DNA from 3 places in the Symbiobacterium turbinis genome. Region 1 is predicted to be linked to each of the others. Evidence: riboswitches for the same ligand, from Rfam matches in the RefSeq annotation. Region 1 holds a riboswitch; each other region holds the start of a gene.
What was found. A riboswitch is a leader RNA that binds a small molecule or an ion and turns the genes downstream of it on or off. The one in region 1 is predicted to bind S-adenosylmethionine.
Positions count from the first base shown of each region.

Region 2: it holds a riboswitch for S-adenosylmethionine, as region 1 does, so the genes downstream of both, metX (homoserine O-acetyltransferase MetX) here and metK (methionine adenosyltransferase) in region 1, are expected to answer to the same signal.
Region 3: it holds a riboswitch for S-adenosylmethionine, as region 1 does, so the genes downstream of both, ACZ45O_RS09570 (methylenetetrahydrofolate reductase) here and metK (methionine adenosyltransferase) in region 1, are expected to answer to the same signal.

Region 1 covers NZ_AP042433.1:3,058,179-3,065,141, reverse strand. Annotated here, with positions in the region: gene ACZ45O_RS14725 (hypothetical protein) at 1-212, opposite strand, end outside; gene hpf (ribosome hibernation-promoting factor, HPF/YfiA family) at 277-810, opposite strand; gene ACZ45O_RS14715 (flagellar assembly protein FliW) at 1,161-1,580, shown strand; gene csrA (carbon storage regulator CsrA) at 1,580-1,831, shown strand; gene ACZ45O_RS14705 (ComF family protein) at 1,836-2,591, opposite strand; gene ACZ45O_RS14700 (glycosyltransferase) at 2,631-3,026, opposite strand; partial or broken gene metK (methionine adenosyltransferase) at 3,161-4,358, opposite strand; SAM riboswitch class I at 4,458-4,566, opposite strand; gene fabZ (3-hydroxyacyl-ACP dehydratase FabZ) at 4,617-5,063, opposite strand; gene pflB (formate C-acetyltransferase) at 6,013-6,963, shown strand, end outside.
Region 2 covers NZ_AP042433.1:1,026,913-1,033,875, reverse strand. Annotated here, with positions in the region: gene dcuC (C4-dicarboxylate transporter DcuC) at 1-524, shown strand, start outside; gene ACZ45O_RS04915 (M20 family metallo-hydrolase) at 614-1,831, shown strand; gene ACZ45O_RS04910 (DinB family protein) at 2,019-2,489, opposite strand; gene ACZ45O_RS04905 (aspartate kinase) at 2,648-3,913, opposite strand; gene metX (homoserine O-acetyltransferase MetX) at 4,106-5,263, opposite strand; SAM riboswitch class I at 5,610-5,721, opposite strand; gene ACZ45O_RS04895 (DUF2249 domain-containing protein) at 5,933-6,160, shown strand; gene spoIVA (stage IV sporulation protein A) at 6,255-6,963, opposite strand, start outside.
Region 3 covers NZ_AP042433.1:2,011,776-2,018,738, reverse strand. Annotated here, with positions in the region: gene ACZ45O_RS09600 (aldo/keto reductase family protein) at 1-365, shown strand, start outside; gene ACZ45O_RS09595 (GTPase family protein) at 605-1,822, shown strand; gene ACZ45O_RS09590 (response regulator) at 1,887-2,588, shown strand; gene ACZ45O_RS09585 (HAMP domain-containing sensor histidine kinase) at 2,578-3,699, shown strand; gene ACZ45O_RS09580 (CPBP family glutamic-type intramembrane protease) at 3,696-4,331, opposite strand; gene ACZ45O_RS09575 (M23 family metallopeptidase) at 4,592-5,158, shown strand; SAM riboswitch class I at 5,205-5,310, shown strand; gene ACZ45O_RS09570 (methylenetetrahydrofolate reductase) at 5,389-6,291, shown strand; gene ACZ45O_RS09565 (hypothetical protein) at 6,324-6,963, shown strand, end outside.

The sequences.
Region 1 (6,963 bases):
GACCCCCGCGTGTCGAAAATGCGGGCCCCCAGCCGGGCGGCCGCCTCCGCCAGCGCGCCGTGGTTGGTGGCCAGCACCACCTGATCGAGCCCCGCCGCGCAGAACTTGGCCACCGTGTCCAGGGTCACCGCGTGGCGCAGCCCAACCAGGCTCTCCTGCAGCGGGTTCTCCGCCGGAGGGCCGCCTTCGAAGATGATCGCTGCCGTGCGCACCCGAATGCCTCCCACACAGGACAGCCCCGTCGCCGGATCGGCGGCGGGGCTGGAACACCCACTTTTAGTATTCCGGCTCCAGGAGACCGTAGTCGCCGTCGTGGCGACGGTAGAGCACATTCACCTTGCCGGTGTCGCTGTTCACGAATACGAAGAAGTCGTGCGAGAGCAGGTCCATCTGGAGGATCGCCTCGTCCACCGTCACCGGCTTCACGGGGAACCGCTTGGTCTTGACCACCTTGCCGTCCAGTTCGGCGTCCAGGTCCTCCTCCCCGGCTGAGGCCACGGCGGCCTGGGCCGGACCCGCCCCCGTGCGCCGGCGGAGCCGGGCGCGATACCGCTGCACCTGCTTTTCCAGCTTATCGGCCACCAGGTCGATGGAGGCGTACATGTCGTTGGTGGCCTCCTCCCCCCGCAGGATCCACCCGTTCAACTCTGCGGTGACCTCGATGATGTGCCGCCCGCGCTCCACGTAGAGATTCGCCTGTGCCTTGATCGGATGGTCGACGAACTTCTCGATCTTGCCAAGCTTCTTCTCGACATACTCGCGGAGCGCTTTGGTGATCTCGATGTTCTTACCGCGTACCGCAACCTGCATGGCCCCAACTCCTCCCAGTTCGTCGGGCCCTGCCGGGCCCTTCTCAGGGTTATGACTCTCTTCCCTCCGAGCATGCCGTTTCCCTGCCACCTGCGCGGCCTCTGCTACTAATATTGTACACCACTTCTGGTCTCATCCTCGCCCCCGGCGAGGCCGATTTATGCACAGTCTGTGCCTATCCTGTATGTGGGTAATGGGGATAAGTCTGTTGATAACGCCTGTCATAAGCTTCGCGCGTGGGGATAACCATGTGGACGCGTGCAGGCGTGACCCCGGGTCGCGCCGAACAGTATCTACTAAAGGAAGAAAATCGGGCACAGACTGGAACTGAGCGACGGAGGGCTCTAGAAATGGACAAGATCTTTGAGTTTCCCGCAGGGATTTACGGTTTCCCCGGCCTCAAGCGCTTCATGGTTGTGGACATTCCCGGCGCGGGCGACGTGTTCAAGCAGTTGGTGGCCGCCGATGATCCCAACGTTGGCTTCACGTTGGTGTTCCCCTTCGCGCTCTTCCCGCAGTACAATCCGGACATCCCGGCCGAGGACCTGGCCGCCGTGGGCGCAGAGAGCCCCGACCAGGTGCTGCTCTACGCCATCGCCAACGTCCCCCCGCAGGACTTCCGGGCCGCGACGGCCAACCTGCGGGCCCCGCTGCTCTTCAACCCCTTCACCCGCAAGGGCCGCCAGGTGATCCTGGCCGACGAGCAGTACCGCATCCGCGAGCCCCTTTTCGGAGAGGCAAAGCGAAACCCGGCAGAGGAGGCCCCATGATGCTCGTGCTCACCAGACGACTCGAGGAGTCGATCCTGATCGGCGACGACATCGAGATCAAGGTCCTTCAGGTGCGCGGAACCGGCCCCCAGGCCGTGGTGCGCCTGGGCATCGTCGCGCCCAAGTCCGTCACGATCCTCCGCAAGGAGATCTACGACGAGGTGGTGGCCGCCAACCGGCAGGCCGCCCAGCCGGCTGCGTCGCTGCCGGCCGAACTGCTCCGGGCGCTGCGCGTGCCGGAGTCGGAGTAGGGCGTTACGCCGCGGGAACCGGTTTGTCCGACACGGCCAGCACCGCCAGGTTCACCGCGCGGGCGCCAGTCGCCCAGAGCACCTCCGCCGCGGCTGCCGCCGTGGCGCCGGTCGTGAGCACGTCGTCCACCAGCAGCGCGTGCCGCCCCGTCCAGGCCGGCTCGCTCCCCCGGCGCACGCCGAAGGCGCCGGCCAGGTTCCGCCAGCGGGCGTCCCGGTGGCGGCGGGTCTGGTGCCCGGTCGCGCGCAGCCGCACCAGGTCGTCTTCTGCGACCGGCGCGCCCAGCGCCTCGGCCAGCCCCCGGGCGATGCACGCAGCCTGGTTGTACCCCCGCTCCCGCTGGCGGATGGGATGCAGCGGGATCGGCACGATTACATCGGGCGTCTCCTCCACCATCTCCGCCAGGTACCGCCCCAGGGCGACGCCCAGCGCCTGCCGCCCGCTGAACTTCACGTGGTGAATCGCCTCGCGCAGCACACCCCTGTGCAGCCCCAGGGCCCAGACCCGGCCGTACGACGGGGTGAAGACGCACTCGGCGCACAGCCCCCAGCCACCCCGGATCGGGCGGCTGCAGTTAATGCAGAGCCGCATGTCCAGGGTGAAGGGCATGGCCGCCCAGCAGCTGTCACAGACGGGAACGGTCTCCGCCACCGAGGCCAGCGGCGGCAAGACTGCAGGAAGCGGGCCATCGCAGGTGATGCAGGTGGTCCGCTGCGGCCACAGGATGGTCACCAGCCCCTCGACGATCGTGCGCAGCAACGCCATCACCCCCGGGCGGAGTTCGCCGCGGGGGTAATGTTATCCTTCTTTTTCCAGGCAGGCGTCCAGATCCACGACCACGACCTTCGACGCCTGCGCGGCGGCCACGGCCCGGGCCACGGCCTCCTGGCGCGTGAGGCGACCGGATTGCAGGACCAGGGCACATCCGTACCGCTGGGCGAGCCGGGTCAGGATGGCGGCCGACTCGTCCCGGGAGCCGAGATCCACCAGCACCAGCTCGCCGTCCGCCTCCCGGGCGATCCGGCCCAGCACGTCCTCGATCCGGTCCGCCTGGTCCCGCACCAGCACGACGTAGGCCACAGACTCATCCTCCGTCCGCATCCGCCCGATCAGCTCCGCCACGTGGGTCACGGCGCTCACCAGGCCGTACGCCGCCAGGGCCAGCAACCCCCAGAAGAACGCTCCCTCCCGCACCGCCACCCCCTCCTGCGAGCCAGAATATGACGGCGCAGGAGCACGGGGCACACATGGCCTTCCCCGGAGTCCCGGGCGCAAAAAGGGGCCGGAACCGAGGAATCGCCTCGGTTCCGGCCCTGAAACATCCCGAATCAGAGGCCCGCCTTCTCCCGCAGCACCGCCGCCCGGTCGGTGCGCTCCCACGGCAGGTCGAGGTCGGTACGGCCGAAGTGGCCGTAAGCGGCCGTCTGCCGGTAGATGGGACGGCGCAGGTCGAGATCGCGGATGATCGCGGCCGGGCGCAGGTCGAAGGTCTCCCGCACCAGCTCGGCCAGCCGCTCGTCGGGCAGCTTGCCCGTGCCGAAGGTGGTCACCAGGATCGAGACCGGCTGCGCCACGCCGATGGCGTAGGCCAGCTGCACCTCGCACTTGGAGGCCAGCCCAGCCGCCACGATGTTCTTGGCGACCCAGCGCGCCGCGTAGGCGCCGGACCGGTCGACCTTCGTCGGATCCTTGCCCGAGAAGGCCCCTCCGCCGTGGCGGGCGTAGCCGCCGTACGTGTCCACGATGATCTTCCGGCCCGTCAGCCCCGCGTCGCCCTGCGGGCCGCCCACCACGAAGCGGCCGGTCGGGTTGATGAAATAGCGCGTGCGGTCATCGATCAGGTTGCGGTCCACCACGTCGAGGATGACGTAGTCGATGACCTCCTTGCGGATCTGCTCCTGCGTGGTATCCGGGTCATGCTGCGTGGAGATGACGATGGTGTCGATGCGCGCCGGCCGGCCGTCCACGTACTCCACCGTCACCTGCGTCTTGCCGTCAGGCCGCAGATAGGGCAGCGTTCCGTTCTTGCGCACCTGGGCCAGCCGCCTTGCCAGGCGGTGAGCCAGGCTGATGGGCATCGGCATCAGCTCGGGGGTCTCGTCGCAGGCGAAGCCGAACATCATGCCCTGGTCGCCGGCGCCGAGCTCGCAGCTCCTTCTCGGTCACCTCGCCCCGCACCTCGATCGCCACATCCACGCCCTGCGCAATGTCCGGAGACTGCGGGTCGATGGCCGTCATCACCCCGCACGTCGAACCGTCAAAACCGTACTTGGCGCGGGTGTAGCCGATGTCGCGCACCACGTCGCGCACGAGGTTGGGGATGTCCACGTACGCGGTGGTGGTGATCTCACCGGTGACGATGACCAACCCGGTGGTCAGCATGGTCTCGCACGCGACGCGGGCCCTCGGGTCGAGCGCCAGGATCGCGTCGAGCACCGCGTCCGAGATCTGATCCGCCATCTTGTCCGGATGCCCTTCGGTGACGGATTCAGAGGTGAAGAGGTACCGCCCCTTCTGCTCAAACATCTGATTATCTACCTCCTCTGACGGCTTGAAACCGGCCAGGCGATTACACATCAAAACACCCTCTTCACACGCGAAGAGGGTGGATGACACTGCTCTTCCCTCTTATCTTCCGGTAGTGTGCCCGGCTGGACTTGGCACCTTACCTGCTCACGCAGGCTGGTTGCCGAAGCTTCATTGGGCCAGTTCCCTCCGCTTCTCTTGATAAGAGTATTCAGTTGCGAATAGGATACCACCGCTCCCAATGGGTGTCAAGGACGACTACTGGGCGTGCGTTTCCCCGGGCGCGTCAGCCAGCGCGAACTTCAGCGTGGCCTCCGCCTTCAGCTCGTCGCCCACAAAGGCCTTCCCCTTCCCGATGCCCAGGCCGCGGCGCATGGCCACCATCTCCACTTCCAGGCGGAGTTGGTCGCCGGGCAGCACCGGCCGGCGGAACCGGGCCTCGTCGATGCCGGCGAACAGCGGCACCTTCCCGGCATTTTCGGGCTGCGAGAGCACCGCCACCGCGCCCGCCTGCGCCATGGCCTCCAGAATCAGCACGCCGGGAAAGATGGGGTTGCCCGGGTAGTGCCCCTGAAAGACCGGCTCGTTCATGGACAGGTTCTTGACCGCGACCACCCGCTTGCCGGGCTCGAGCTCCAGCACCCGGTCGATCATCAGCATCGGGTACCGGTGCGGGATGATCTCCATGATCTGCCTGATGTCCAGTGGATACGCCCCCTAATCTCCGGGAATTCTTATGTTGAGTATTCCCCAAACGGCCCCCTTCTCCTCTCGACCCCCGGCGCATGCTGCACCCTTCTGCTGCCTGTTCCCGGCTTGTCCTGTACCCTTCTGCTGCCGCATCCTGGCTCGTTCTGCACCGGCTCCTTCCCGGTCCCGGCCTGTCCTGCACCCGGCTGTTGGCCCGCAACCGGGGCTTGACGCAAGCCGCGTTGAACGCTACCATAACCCTACGGGGTATGGGATATACCGCGGAGGTGTTGCAGAGTGATCACGGTTACCCCGGAGGCCGCCGCCGAAATCGCCCGGCGCCTGGAAGGCAAGCCGGAAAACGTCGGCTTCCGCATCTACGTTCAGGGTTTTGGATGAGGCGGCCCCAGCCTGGGCCTGGCTCTGGAAGAGCCGAGAGACACCGACGTAACCATCGTCGAAGGTGACGTGCGCGTCTACCTGGAGCAGCGGGTTGCCCACTGGTTCCAGGGCGCGGAACTGGGTTTTGAGCAGGATCCCTGGGGCGGGGGTTTCACGTTCAACCACCCCAACCTCGGGAGTTGCTAGAACCAATTGCGGGGAGCGGCTGTCCGCTCCCCGTTCTTAATGCATTTCGACTGGTCGCACCTACATTTCGGCTTAATCACACCTGCATTTCAGCTAGTCTCACCTGCATTTGACTGGTCGCACCCGCATTTCGGCTGGCCATACCCGTACACCCACCCGGCCCAATGGTACTTTAATGCGTAGGGATATAGACTTTCGCACTCCATGTGAAATCATTCCCGAGAACAATAGCCAGCCTCCTACCCGGGTCCTAACATAGGTAGTGTACAGTCCAGCTGCAACTCACCGCCGAAAAACGACATTTCACCGGCGAAAAACGACATTTCGCCGGACCACGTGTGAATTGTAGCTGTTTTCACCAGGGAGGAGGCCCAAGATGACAGCCTGGACTGGCTTCAAGCCCGGCCGCTGGCAGCGGCATATCGACACCCGCGATTTCATCCAGCAGAACTACCGTCCCTACGAGGGCGACGCATCCTTCCTCACCGGCCCGACCGACCGGACAAGGACACTGTGGGAGAAGGTCTTCGCCATCTTCAAAGAGGAGCAGGCCAAGCGGGCTCCGCTGAAGGTGGATACCCAAATCCCCGCCGGCATCCTGTCCCACAAGCCGGGGTACGTGGACAAGGATCTGGAGCTGATCGTCGGCCTGCAGACCGACGAGCCCGGCAAGCGGACGTTCTACCCCGCCGGCGGCTGGCGCATGGTGGAGTCCTCCATGAAGGCGTATGGCTATGAGGCCGACCCCAACTGGAAGACCATCTACACCCAGTACCGCAAGACCCACAACCAGGGCGTGTTCGACGCGTACACCCCCGAGATGCGCGCCGCCCGCTCCAACCACATCATCACCGGCCTGCCTGACGCTTACGGCCGCGGCCGCATCATCGGCGACTACCGCCGGGTGGCGCTCTACGGCATCGACCGGCTGATCGAGGAAAAGCAGCGGGAGAAGGCGGCGACCGAACCCTGGACCATGGACGAGGCCACCATCCGCCTGCGCGAGGAGCTGACCGAGCAGATCAACGCGCTGCAGGAGCTGAAGGAGCTGGGCAGTTGGTACGGCCTTGACCTCGGCCGCCCGGCCGAGAACGCCCGCGAGGCCATCCAGTGGCTGTACATGGGCTACCTGGGCGCGATCCGCGAACAGAACGGCGCCGCCATGTCCATCGGCCGCATCTCCACCTTCCTCGACATCTACATCGAGCGTGACCTGGAGCGGGGCCTCCTCACCGAGGCCGAGGCCCAGGAGCTGGTCGATCAGCTCATCATCAAGCTGCGGCAGGTCGCCTTCCTGCGCACCCCCGAGTACAACGAGCTGTTCAGC
Region 2 (6,963 bases), 1.8 Mb from region 1:
GCCTGACGGTGCCCGCGTGTATGGTCATCGGCGCCATGGTCGCCCTGGCTGTCACCCGCACCAACCCCGCCGAGCTCACCAAGTCCTTCTTTGACGGCATGGGCAAGGCGTACGCCGACGTCATCGGCATCATCATCGCCGCCGGCGTGTTCGCCGCCGGTCTCGGCTCGGTCGGCCTGATCGACATGCTGCTCGAGGCGGCCACCGGCGCGAAGGGCGCCATCGGCGCCGCCGGCACCTGGGGCCCGATGCTGGTCGCCATCCTGAGCGGCTCCGGCGACGCGGCCACCATCGCCTTCAACGAGGCCGTGACCCCGCACGCCGCCACGTTCGGCCTGACCATCCCGAAGCTGGGCACGCTCGCCTCCCTGGCCGGCGCCCTGGGCCGGTCCATGAGCCCCGTGGCAGGCGCGGCTATCATCGTGTCCGGTATCGCCAACGTGAACCCGATGGAGGTTGCGAAGCGCAACGCACCCGGCATGATTCTCGCCAGCATCGTCGTCTTCATTATGCAGGGGCTCTAATCGCATCCGCCGTACACACGGCGGGGTCCTGCGCACTGGCGCGGGGCCCCGCCGGTCTATCCTCATCATCGTAGAAAGGGGAATCTATTATGCCCGTACAGCCTGCTCGCATCGAACGCGACCTGAATGCCTTCGCGCAGTTCGGCCGCTCCGGCCCCACCGCCGTCACCCGGCTGGCCTTGACGCCGGAGGACCGCGCGGCGCGGGCCCACTTTATTGAGCTCTGCCGCGCCGAGGGCCTTGAGGTGCGCATTGACCGCTTCGGAAACATCGCCGCTGTCCTGGGCGAGTGGGACCGGCCCGCCCTTCTGATGGGCTCCCACCTGGACAGCGTGCCCAACGCGGGCCGCTTCGACGGCGTGGTCGGCGTGGTCGCCGCGCTGGAGGTCATCCGGGCGCTGAAGGAGGACGGCCAACTGCCGCGGGTGCCGGTCGGGGTCGTCAACTTCACGTCGGAAGAGTCCTCCCGCTGGGGCCGGGCGACGCTGGGCTCGAAGGCCCTGGCGGGCGTGATCCCCGAGGATGAGCTGATGGCCTACGCAGACCGCGACGGCATCACCTTCGGCCAGGCCTTGCAGGAGAACGCCGGGTACGATCTTGTCGACGGTCCCCGGGACTTCGGTCCCATTGCCGGCTTCTTCGAGATGCACATCGAACAGGGGCCCGAGCTGCTCTACGCCGAAAAGCCGGTCGGCGTGGTCAGCCACATCGCGGCGCCCTCCCGCTACAAGGTGTTCGTCAAGGGCACGGCCGCCCATTCCGGCGCAACCCTGATGGGCCGGCGGAAGGACGGCCTCGTGGCCGCCTCAGAGCTCGTGCTGGGGCTGGAGCGTCTTGCCAAGGAGGTCGGCGACGCGGTGGTGGCCACGGCGACGATCTTCAGCGTGAAGCCGGTCTCCATCAACGTCATCCCCGGCGAGGTGGAGCTGGGGGTCGATATCCGCGGCATCGAGAAGGAGAGCATCGGCCGGGTCACCGACGGCTTCCGGAAGCTGGTGGCGGACGTGTCGGCCAGGCGGGGGATCGAGATCGAGATCGAGACCCTCTCCGAGGAAGCGCCGGTCACGCTGGACGCCGGCATGGTGGAACGGCTCTGCCAGGCGTGCGAGCAGAAGGGCATTCCCTACCTGCGCACCGTGAGCCGCGCGGGGCACGACGCCATGTACGTGGCCCGCATCGCGCCGACGGCAATGCTCTTCGTCCCCAGCAAGGACGGCCTGAGCCACAACCCCGCGGAATTCACGTCGCTGGAGGAGATCGCGCTGGGGACCGAGGTGCTGGCGGAAGCCGTGCGCTCGTTCCGCTAGTCCCTCTCCCCTTTCACGAGCCATCACCCCTGTGGGCTGAGCACCGCCCGCCCGGCGGCGCTCAGCCCACCTGCGTCACAGCGCGGCGCATGTTGCGTCTTGCGGCCGACCGTAGAGGCCCGCGGTCCGGCGCGCGGCGGTCCGGCCGGATCAAACCGGCCGGACCGCAAGGTTTTCCGCTCAAATGTTACCGCTCGTAGAAGGGCGGCGGCTCGATGCCCAGCATGCGCAGGTAGGTGTAGCCCTGCCCCCGGTGGTGGATCTCGTTCTCCAGGGCGTAGATGAAACGGCTCAGGTTGGTCTGCGGCGTGGGGTCGAAGAAGGGGTCGCTCTCCTCGGCCAGCAGCCGCTCCACGGTGATCTTGGGCCACAGCTCCAGCGTCCGCCTGCGCACGGCGGCGCAGGCATCCAGCAGCGCCTGCTTGGTGTTCAGCCCCTTGTGGGGATTGAAGACCCACTCCCCCGTGGCCACCCCGCGCACGTATCCGTCCTCGATGTCCAGGATCTCCTTCACCATGTCGGCGAAGGGCCTCATCGCTTCAGCGGCCTTGAAGCGGAACAGCGCTTCCTCGGGAAACGCCTCGATCGTGCGGAGGGTCAGCCGGCGGTTGCCCTCCATCATCTCCAGCAGGGACGCGGGCGTGAGCAGTTCGCCCATGTCATCCACCTCCCATGATGTTGGCGTGTCTGAACGCCGTTGCGAGGATTTCGACACTTTCCCGCAAGCTCCTGCGAGCGCGGTTCCACGCCGCGCAGACGCCGCATGCGCGAGCGGCGGGTCCCCTGGCCGGGACCCGCCGCCTGACGCGCTGTACACTATTCCACGATCGGCTCCAGCTTGCCCAGCTGGAACTTGTCGTGCACCGCCCGCACGGCCTCCATCGCCTGAGAGGCGCGCACGAGACAGGAGATCTTGATCTCGGAGCCGGTGATCAGCTCGATGTTAATGCCCTTCTCCGCCAGGGCCTCGAACATCTTCGCCGCGACGCCGTAGTTGGAGGCGACGCCGGAGCCGACGATGGAGACCTTGGCCACGTCGGTGTCGTAGACGACCCGGGCGCCGGGAAACTCCGGCAGGAGCGAGTTGCAGACCTCCAGCGCCACGTCCAGGTCATCGCGGGCGCAGGTGAACGAGATGTCCGCAGTCGGGCCGTTGCCACAGCCGGTCCCTGCCGACTGCACGATCATGTCCAGGTTGATGCGGGCGTCGCCCAGGGCCTTGAACGCCTTATACGCCACGCCCGGCCTGTCGGGCAGGCCCAGCAGCGTGATGTGCGCCACCTTCGAATCCACAGCCACGCCGGAGACAACGCGGCGGTTGTTCGGGCTCAACTTTGCCACCACCTTCGTGCCCCGCTCTTCGCCGCCCTCGTCGGGCAGCGGGGCGAGGGAACTAAGTACCTCAAACTCTACGCCGTACTGCTTCGCAAGCTCCACGGACCGCAGCTGCATCACCTGCGACCCGGCGGCGGCCAGTTCGAGGATCTCGTCGTACGAGATCTCATCCAGCCGGCCGGCGGTGGGCACCAGTCGCGGGTCGGCGGAGTAGACGCCGTCCACGTCCGTGAAGATCTGGCACTCATCCGCCTCCAGGTAGGCCGCCAGGGCGATCGCCGAGGCGTCAGAGCCGCCGCGGCCGAGCGTGGTGATGTCGCCGTGCTCGTCGAGCCCCTGGAAGCCCGCGACGATGACCACCCTGCCCTCACCCAGCTCCCGCCGGATGCGGGCGGTGTCGATGTTCAGGATCTTCGCAGCCCGATGATGGTCGTCGGTCTGCACCCCGGCCTGGGGCCCGGTGAGCGACACCGCGTCGACCCCCAGCTCGTGCAGGGCCATGGTGAGCAGCGCGATGGAGACCTGCTCACCGGTGGCCAGCAGTACGTCCATTTCACGGGGCGACGGCCGGTCCGTGATGGACCGGGCGCGGTCGATGAGCTCATCGGTCATGTCCCCCGGGGCGCTGACCACGACCACGACGTCATTTCCCTGCTTCTTCTTCCAGGCGATGCGCCTGGCCACCCGGCGGTACTTCTCGGCGGTGGAAACCGACGAGCCGCCAAACTTTTGCACGACAATACCCAAGAGCGCCCTCTCCTCCTCTATCAACCAGCGTGTCTCTGCGAGGTCAGGCGCTCACGAGGTGGGCTCCGCGCGCCACGCGAGCGGTCCGGACAGCCCGTTTGCCAGCTTTCCCCGAGTTGTCCATGGATCCCACCTCCTCTCCACCACGTGGAGGTATAATACCTTAATTATACACCTGCCCTGCAGGAGCGTCTACGCCTCCGAGCCGTCTGCCGCCTCCAGCTCCTGCAGGAAGCGCCGGATCGGCTGCTCGATCAGCGCGAAATCCACCAGGAACGCATCGTGCCCCCAGGGCGAGTCCATCTCCAGGTACTCCGCCTGGCCGCCGGCCGCCCGCACCAGTTCCACGGTCTCCTGCTGCAGGTACGGGGGGAACAGCAGGTCCGAACGGATCCCGATGGCCAGCACCTTCGCCTTGATCAGCCCGTGGGCCGCCTCGTAGGAGCCCCGTCCCCGTCCCAGGTCCATCAGATCCATCGCCCGGGTGAGGTAGAGGTACGAGTTGGCGTCGAACCGCTCCACCAGCTTCTGCCCCTGGTAGTGCAGGTACGACTCCACCTGGTAGGCGACCCCGAAGCCCTGCTCCAGTGGGCTGACCCCGCCGAGAACGTCTCGGCCGAACTGGGTCCACATCGACTCGTCGGACCGATAGGTGATCATGCCCAGCATGCGGGCCGTGGCCAGCCCCCGCACAGGGCCCGGCGTGCCGTAGTACTGCCCGCCCCGGAAGTCGGGGTCGTTCAGGATGGCCTGCCGCTGCACCTCGTTGAAGGCGATGCCCTGCGGGTGAAAGCGGCCCGCGCCGCCGATGGGGATGATGCCCCGCATGCGGTCCGGATATGTCGCTGCCCACTCCAGCGCCTGCATGGCCCCCAGCGAGCCGCCCACCACCGCCACCAGCCGCCTTACCCCGAGCAGGTCCAGCAGCCTGGCCTGGGCGCGGACCATGTCGCGGACGGTGACGACGGGGAAGTCCAGACCGTAGGGCCGGCCGGTCTCGGGATTCGCGGACCCGGGCCCCGTCGAACCCTGGCAGCCGCCCAGCACGTTGGAGCAGATCACGCAGTACCGGTCGGTATCCAGGGCCTTGCCCGGCCCCACCGCGTCGTCCCACCAGCCCGGCTTCCGGTCGTCCGGCCTGTACCGGCCGGCCACGTGACTGTCCCCGGTCAGGGCGTGGCAGACCAGAATGGCGTTGTCGGCCGTCGCGTTCAGCCGACCGAAGACCTCGTAACAGAGGGTCACCGCCGTGAGGGTCCGACCGCTCTCCAGAACCAGCGGGAAGTCCGGAAACGCCACCCGTGCGTACTGCCGCCGCGACAGCAAGGTGGACACTGTTGCCGCGGTCACGCCCCCACCCCCTCTATCCCCATCACTTTATGGATGCCGCTGCACTCAGCATTCCCAGAGCCTGACCGGCAAACCCAACGCCCAGTACCAGGAGGCCCGGGGCAAGCGTCGTCTCCCGCATGGGCAGGTTCAGGGCCTGCACCCCCAGGAGAGCCGCTGCGCTGGTCAGTGTCGTGGCTGATGCAGCCCCCACCAGACCACAGCCAGGAACCCCAGGAACGAGACGCCCCCCAGCACGACTGCATGCGTACTCCTCCCCTGACGCATGCGCATTTCCGACCATCGAAAAAGCCGCTCCCGATAAGGGAGCGGCTGGCAAAGCGCTGGATTGCTCAGTGGATCCGCTCTCTTATCTTCCGGCGGGCTGCCGCCGGTGGAATTGGCACCTTCAGACGCCGCCACGCGCCTGGGTTGCCGGGTTTCATCGGGCCAGTTCCCTCCACCTCTCTGGATAAGAGCCGCCGGAAGAAGCTTCCGGACGGACGCCGTATGAAGTTTGAGGAAGATGGTAGCATGAGTCCGGTACCGCTGTCAATACCAGGATCAGTGTTTGCCTCGAGAAAAGCGCCTTGCCGGTTTCGTTTCCATGGAACGGTGATACGGATCACTTTTTCCTGGGTGAAAGCGGGTACCATAGAGGGCGAGAAACGGCAAAGGTGGTGTGGGTACATGGCTCTCAAAGAGCTCGATGTTCGCGAGATTCCGCCCGCGCAGCGGCACCCGCTGATCTTCCAGACCTTCGAGTCGCTGGCCCCCGGTGAGGCGATGCGCCTCATCAACGACCACGACCCCAAGCCGCTGTACTACCAGTTCGCCGCCGAGCTCACCGGCCAGTTTGAATGGGAGTACGAGGAGCAGGGGCCGGAGGCCTGGAAGGTGCGGATCACCAAGAAGTAGGCCGCCTCCGCAGGGGCGGGCCGGATCTGCCCCTTCTCCGAAGCAGCTCCGGTGCCCGGTAAGTCGGGAGGGGGGGCGATGCCCCCCTCCCGACTTAGATAATGATGCAGATCAGCCCGCCTGATCCCTCGTTGATGATGCGGCTGAGCGTCTCCTGCAGCTTCACCTGCGCGTCGTCGGGCATGCGGTGCAGCTTGGCCCGGATGCCCTCCTGCACCAGCTCGTGCAGCGACTTGCCGAAGATGTCGAACTCCCAGAGCTGTTGCGGGTCGTCCTCGAACCGGTCCAGCAGGTACTGAACCAGCTCCTCGCCCTGCTTGGCGGTGCCGATGATCGGCGTCACCTCGGCGGAGATGTCCGCGCGGATGAAGTGCAGGCTCGGAGCCGTGGCCTGGAGCTTCACGCCGTACATGATGCCCTGCCGCACCAGCTCCGGCTCCTCGAAGGTGATGTCCTCGATGGCCGGGGTCACGACGCCGTAGCCGGTCGCCTTCACATCCTCCAGGGCGTCCCGGATCTTGTCGTACTCCCGCTTTGCCTCGGTATACTCCCGGAGCAGCCGGACCATGGTGTGCTTCCCTTCCAGGGGCACCCCCGTGATCTCCTCCAGCACCTGGTAGTAGAGGTCGTCGCGGGCCTCGGTCTGCACGTGGGCGACGCCGGCCCCCATGTCGATGGACTGCAGGTTGACGGCCGCCATGAACTCGTACGAGCTCAGCCGCTCCACCGCGGCGTCGACGTCGCGGATCTTCTGAATCCCCTGCAGCGCCTCCGCGATGGCCTCCTCGAACTGGGCGCGCACC
Region 3 (6,963 bases), 1.0 Mb from region 1:
TCGGGCAGGTCGTGTACTCCCCCCTGGCCCAGGGCGTGCTGACCGGCAAGTACAAGCCGGGCATGCCGCTGCCTGAGGGCAGCCGGGGCGCCGATCCCGAGCTCGGCAAGGGCATGCAGCGCCGCTACCTCTCGGACAATGAACTGCTGGAGCGCATCCAGCAGCTTCGACCCATCGCCGAGCGGAACGGGCTGACCATGGCGCAGCTGGCCCTGGCCTGGGTGCTGCGCCGGCCCGAGGTGACCTCGGCCCTGATCGGCGCCAGCCGCCCGGAGCAGGTGGTGGAGAACGTGAAGGCCGCCGGCGTGAAGCTGCCGGAGGAGGACCTGAAGGAGATCGACGCGCTGCTGGGGTTTGCCGAGTAGCGCAGTCCCGGCACGCGTCGCCCCTGCATGCGCTGCCGCTCGGGCCGTCTCTGCGCCCGGTCCGCGTACAGTCGCGGGCCGGGCGTTCCGCATACCGTCCACGTGCAGCTGTGGCCGGGCGTTTCGCATGCGTTTCATGTGCAGCTGCGGGCGGGCTTTCCGCATCCGGGCAGGGATCGTGGGTTTCAACCAAGAAATTTCGGGGACGACACAGATTCCGTCGCAGAAGGAGGCCCCCGATGGACCAGATCGACCGCGAACGACTGAAAGAAGTGCTGCAGTTCATCCGCAGCCACGTGCCCCGGGCCGTGCTGAACAGCCTGGAGGCGGAACTGGCCATCATTGAGCAATACATCGTCAATGCCAGAGCGCCCCGGATTGCCCTTGTGGGCAGGCGGGGCTCGGGCAAGTCCAGCCTGGTCAACGCCGTCTTCGGCGAGCCCCTGGCCGAGACCGGTGCGGTCCTCTCCACCACGACGGCGGGCACCTGGTACCAGTACGAGGGGCCGAACGGGTCGCTGGAGGTGCTGGACACCCGCGGCCTGGGCGAGGGGGAACGCCCGGAGGGCGCCACCGAGGAAGACGCGGTGGCCGAGAACCTGAAGGCGGTGCGCGACCGCTGCCCCGACGCGATCCTCTTCCTGATCAAGGCGGCCGACGTCGACGTATGGATCAACGAGGACCTGGAGCGGGTGGCCGCCCTGCGGGGGGCCATCTCCCGGCGGCACGGGTTCGAGCCGCCGGTGATCGGCGTGCTGACCCAGGTGGACCTGCTGGCCCCGGCCGACGTGGCGGAGCCTCCGTACGACGATCCGGAGAAGCAGGCCAACATCGCGCTGGCCCGGGAGAAGCTGGCGGAGCGGATGGCGCGGGCGTTGGACCGGCCGATCCGGGTCTTCGCCACCTCCGCGTACATGCGCTACCGGGACGGCGAGCTGGTGGTGGACCGCCGGTGGGGGATCGACGAGCTGGTGACCTACCTGGTGGAGACCCTGCCCGGCGAGGCGCAGCTCACCATGGGGCGGGTGGCCGGGGTCAGGCAGGCCCAGACCAAGATCGCCGCGGCCCTCATCCAGTCCACCGCCTCGGCGGCCGGCGCCCTGGCGGCGACGCCGATTCCCCTGGCAGACATGCCCATCCTCACGGGCATGCAGGTGCTGATGGTCACCGGCATCGCCTACCTGGCGGGGCGGCGGCTCTCGCGGGAGGCGGCCCTGGAGTTCATCGGCGCCCTGGGGGTGAACGTGGGCGCGGGCTTCGCCCTGCGCGAGCTGGCCCGGGGGCTCTCCAAGTGGCTGCTGCCCGGCGGCGGCTCCCTGATCTCGGCCGGCGTGGCCTACTGGGGCACCTACGCCCTCGGGCAGGCCGCGGTGGCCTACTACGTTGAGAACCAGCCGATCGAGGCCGCCCGGAAGCTGCTGGAGCAGGGCAGGGAGAAAATCTTAAGGAAGCCGTAAGATTTACGTTGCGCCCGCTGTAAGAACCAGGCGGTAGGCTGGAGGCAGGATGGGGTGACGGTCGATGGCGGATCCGCTGATTCTGGTGGTGGACGACGAGCAGGCGATTGCCGACCTGATTGAGATCCACCTGCTCGCTGAGGGCTACCGGGTGCGCAAGGCCGACAATGGCGCAGATGCCCTGCGCATCGTGGCCGAGGAGGATCCCGACCTGGTGGTGCTGGACATCATGATGCCCGGCATGGACGGCCTGGAGGTCTGCCGGGCGATTCGGCGGGAGCGCAACGTGCCGATCCTGATGCTGAGCGCCAAGTCGGAGGACGTGGACAAGATCCTCGGCCTGAAGACCGGCGCCGACGACTACCTGACCAAGCCGTTCAACCCGCTGGAGCTGACGGCCCGGGTGAAGGCGCAGCTCAGGCGGTACCTCGCCCTGAACCCGGCGTCAGCCATGGCCAGGGAGGCGGGGGTCATCGCCGTCGGCGGCCTTCGCATTGACCAGCGGGGCCGGTCCGTTACGAAAGACGGGCGCGAGATCGCCCTCACGCCCACGGAGTACGACATCCTGGTGCTGCTGGCGTCGCACCCGGGGCGGGTCTTCAGCTCGGAGGAGATCTTCGAGCGGGTCTGGAAGGAGCGCTACTTTCAGTCCAACAACACGGTGATGGTCCACATCCGCCGGCTCCGGGAGAAGGTCGAGGACGACCCCAGCCATCCCACCCTCATCCGGACCGTCTGGGGGGTTGGCTACAAGATTGAGAGCTAGAAACGCCCTGAGCCTTCGCTGGCAGATCGTCCTGACGTTTTTGGCCAGCGGCGTCCTGGCGGTCGGCACGACCGTCGTGCTGCTCTTCATGGCGGCGACGGTGGGCAGCATGCTCCAGCCGCTCAACTTCATGTTGAATTTCCTGGCGAGCACGGTGGGCGTCTGGCCGGTAATCTTCGCGGTCACCGTCGTGCTGCTCTTCGTCTGGTACCTGCTGCTCAGCCAGCCGATGATCCGCTACATCGAGGCATTGAGCCGGGCGACGAACGAGGTCGCGCAGGGCAAGTACGATGTAACGCTGCCGCCCCGGGGCGCTGATGAGCTGGGCATCCTGGGGCAGAACCTGACGGCCATGGCGGAACAGGTGAAGCTCTCCCTCGTCCGGGAGCGGCAGGCGAACCAGGCCCGGTACGAGCTCATCACCGCCGTCTCCCACGACTTGCGGACGCCGCTCACCTCGGTGCTGGGCTACCTGCAGCTCATCGACGAGGACCGCTACCGCGATGAGGTGGAGCTGCGCTACTACGTGGACATGGCCTACGAGAAGTCCAAGCAGCTCAAGCGGCTGATCGACCAGCTCTTCGAGTTCACCCGCACCAGCCACGGGGGCATCGTGCTCCGCCCGGTGGCCATCAACCCGGCGGAGCTGCTGGAGCAGGTGGCGGAGGAGTTCGTGCCCGCGCTGCGTGAGGCGGACATGGAGTACCGGCTCCGGCTGCCGGAGGAGCGGGCGACGATCCACGCCGACCCCGACCTGCTGGTGCGGGTGTTGGAGAACCTGATCTCCAACGCCATCCGCTACGGGCGGGAGGGCAAGGTGGTGGAGCTGGAGCTGGAGGTGCGCCGGGCCGAGCGGGCGGCGCTCCTGCGCGTGGCAAACCGGGGCAGTCCGATTCCGGCGCACCAGCTGGAGCACATCTTCGACAGCTTCTACCGGGGCGAGCGCTCCCGCTCGGGCCGCACCGGCGGCGCCGGGCTGGGGCTGGCCATCGTGAAGAACATCGTCACGCTGCATGGCGGCACCGTGCGGGCGATTAACGAGACTGACCGCACGGTTTTCGAGGTGCGGCTGCCGATGGGGGCGCCGGCGGGGCTTGCAGGGCCCGGCTAGCCCAGGTGCGGAGGGATATAGAGCCCCAGGAAGACCGGCACCGCCAGGTTGCCCAGGTCGACGAGGACGTGGGACGCCAGGGCCCACCGGAGCGTCCCGGTCCGGCGGTAGGCGGCGGCCCAGGCGGCGCCCATGAGCAGGAGGGCGGCCAGGGCCGCCCCGTCGCGGTTGGCAACCGAGAAGACGCCGGCCACCAGCGGGTGAAACGCCACGAAGAGCGCAGTGGAGTAAGCCGCCCCGGCCCACGCGGGCCAGTGGGCGGTCGCGTCCAGCAGGAGCCCCCGCCAGTAGAACTCCTCGAACCACGGGTTCATGAGGGCGAACAGCAGCCAGGCGACCAGGATGGTGGGATCCGCCAGCAGGTGCAGGTTCTGCAGCAGGATCGGCAGGGGGATGAGGCCGACGAGCAGGGCCAGCGCCGTCCAGCCCCGGGCCCCGCGGGCGAGGGCGGTCCAGCGTCTCAGGGATCCGGGCTCACGGCCCAGGGCGATGGCGCCCCCAAGGAGGCCCCAGTAGAGCAGGACCGTCGGCGCCCAGCCCCAGGGGCCCAGCGCGCGCAGCGCAACCCGGGCGGCGACGTGGCAGGCGGCGATGATGAGGATCGGGGAGAGGATCAGGTACCGGCGGTTCATCGTGGCACCTCCTTCGTGGCGGTGGCACCCGCGTGACATAACAGCATAATATTGTTACGAGGCGGAATTGGCAATACCAGGTCTCTGGCGTGCGCCCGCCCGTACGGCGGCGGGTTCGCCTGGCGCGGGATGCGGGGCGGGCTGCGGCGCCGCGGTATGCCGGCTTCTGTAACCTTAAGGAACTCGTAAGATATAGGTGAACAGGAAGCAAGGTCCCTGCGGTACGGTAGGGGTATCAAGCTGGATGGAGGATACCCCTGGTGTACAGTCGCAGATGGCTGCTTCCGCTGCTCCTGTTGCTTGCTCTCCCACTCACCGTCTGGGGTGCGCTGCCGACCGCGGCGGTGGATCCTGGGCGGGACGTGCAGGCGATCGGCCGCTGGATCCGGGACCGGCAGGATCCGGCGGCGCCCGCCCCGCAGTCTCCTTTCGCCTGGCCGGCTCCCGGGCACACCGAGATCACGTCGGACTACGGCTTCCGGCTGCACCCGGTGCTGAAGCGGCTCCGGCTGCACGCAGGCGTCGACATCGGCGCACCCGAGGGGGCGGCTGCGGTCGCGTGCTTCGACGGCGTCGTGATCGCCGCAGCAGAGCTCCCGGCTTACGGGCAGGTCGTCGTGCTGGACCACGGTGGGGGGCTGGCCAGCGTCTACGCCCACCTGTCGGCGATCGCCGTGGAGGAGGGCGACCGGCTGCAGCGCGGCGACGAGGTGGGGCGCATCGGCGCGACCGGTCAGGTGACGGGCCCGCACCTGCACTTTGAGCTGTGGCAGGGCGGCGAGCCGGTGGATCCCCTGCGCCTCGCGAACCTGGCGGGCTTGCCCTAGGGAGTGGGGGTTGCTATACTGTCCCCAAACAATTCAATACCCGCTCGATTCATCGAGAGTGGCGGAGGGACTGGCCCCATGATGCCACGGCAACCGCTCCGGTCTGGAGAACGGTGCCAAGTCCAGCGGACGTCAGGTCCGAGAGATGAAGCGTGCGCAGCAGTCGGCTGTCTGCGAACCCTTCGTTCTCGAAGGGTTCTTTATGTCTAAAGAGATAAGGAGGGAGCGCCATGGCCCGCTTGATGCACAGGCTGCAGCAGGGCGCGTTCTGCGTCACGGTGGAGATCGACCCGCCCAAGGGGGCGAGCGTCACGAAGACATTGGAGCGGGTACGGCGCTTCGGCGACCGGGTCGATGCGGTGAACGTGGCGGACTGCCCGATGGCCAACGTGCGGATGAGCCCCATCACCCTGGCCCACCTGCTGCAGCGGGACGGCCAGGTGGAGGCCATCTTCCACCTGACCACCCGGGACCGCAACGTCATCGGCCTGCAGGCCGAACTGCTGGGCGCGGCGGGGCTGGGGGTCCGCAACATCCTGGCCCTGCGCGGCGACAACCCGGAGCAGGGCGACCACCCCGGCGCCCGGGGCGTGTTCGAGGTGGACACCATCGGGCTGATCCGGCTGGCGGCCACGCTGAACCGGGGGCAGACGCTCGCGGGTGGCGCCCTGGAGCAGGGCACCGACTTCGCCATCGGCTGCGCCTGCAATCCGGCGGCGGAGGACCTGGAGGCCGAGGTCTCCCGGCTCGAGCAGAAGGTGGAGGCCGGGGCACACTTTGCGCAGACCCAGCCCATTTACGACCCCCGTCAGCTGGAGCGGTTCCAGGCGAAGCTGGCGGGCCGGGTGAAGATCCCGATCCTCTACGGCATCCTGCCGCTGAAGAGCTATGAGTTTGCCGACCGGCTGAACCGGACCGTGCCGGGCATCGTCATCCCCGACTGGGCCCTGGAGCGGATGCGGGGCAAGGGCGAGGAGGAGGGGCTGCGGCTCGTCGCCGAGCTGCTGCGGGAGATCGGGCCCCACGTTCACGGGGTGCACATCTTCCCGATGAACAGCGCAAAGCGGGTCGTGGCGGTCCTGGATATCATCGACGAACTGGGACTGCGCCAGTCGGCCCGCGCGGGGGTGTAGGCAAGCTGCAGCACACGATTCTGCGCCCGGCCGTGGACGAGCTTGCGGCTCCGCTTCCCGAGGTGCTCCGCCTGCTGGGCTACCGGCAAGGGCGCACGCGGCTTTCCCAGCGTGATCTGGCCCTGGTGGAGCGAGGCCTCGCCCTGGCGCGGGAGGCGGCGACGCCGGCCGCCAGTGTGGCCTACTGCGCCGTCACCGTGGAGGGGGATGGGGTCCGCGCCGGCGTGCCGGGGATCGGGTGGCGCTCCCGCAGCCTGGCCCGGCTGCTGGCCGGGGCCGACGGCGTCTCGCTGGTGGCGGCCACCCTGGGTCCGGGCGTGGACGAACTGACTCGGGATCTGTTCGCACGGGACGAGTACGCCCTCGCCGCGGTGGTGGATGCGGCGGGCTCGGTCCTGGTGCAGGGGCTCGCGGAGTGGGTGCGGGAGGCGCTGCTGCACCGGGCTGGTCTTGCACACGCCGGCGCCGGTCAGGTCGGCGTGAAGCTGACGCCGCTGTACGGCCCCGGCTACGGCGACTGGCCGGTGGAGGAGCAGATCGGGCTGGTGACCCTGGCGGGCGGCCCGCAGATCGGCCTTAGTTGCACGCCGACGTGTTACCTGGTGCCGCAGAAGTCGCTGGTGGGTCTGATCGGGTGGCTGCCTCCGGAAGGGCGGGACTGGTCGCCGGTGG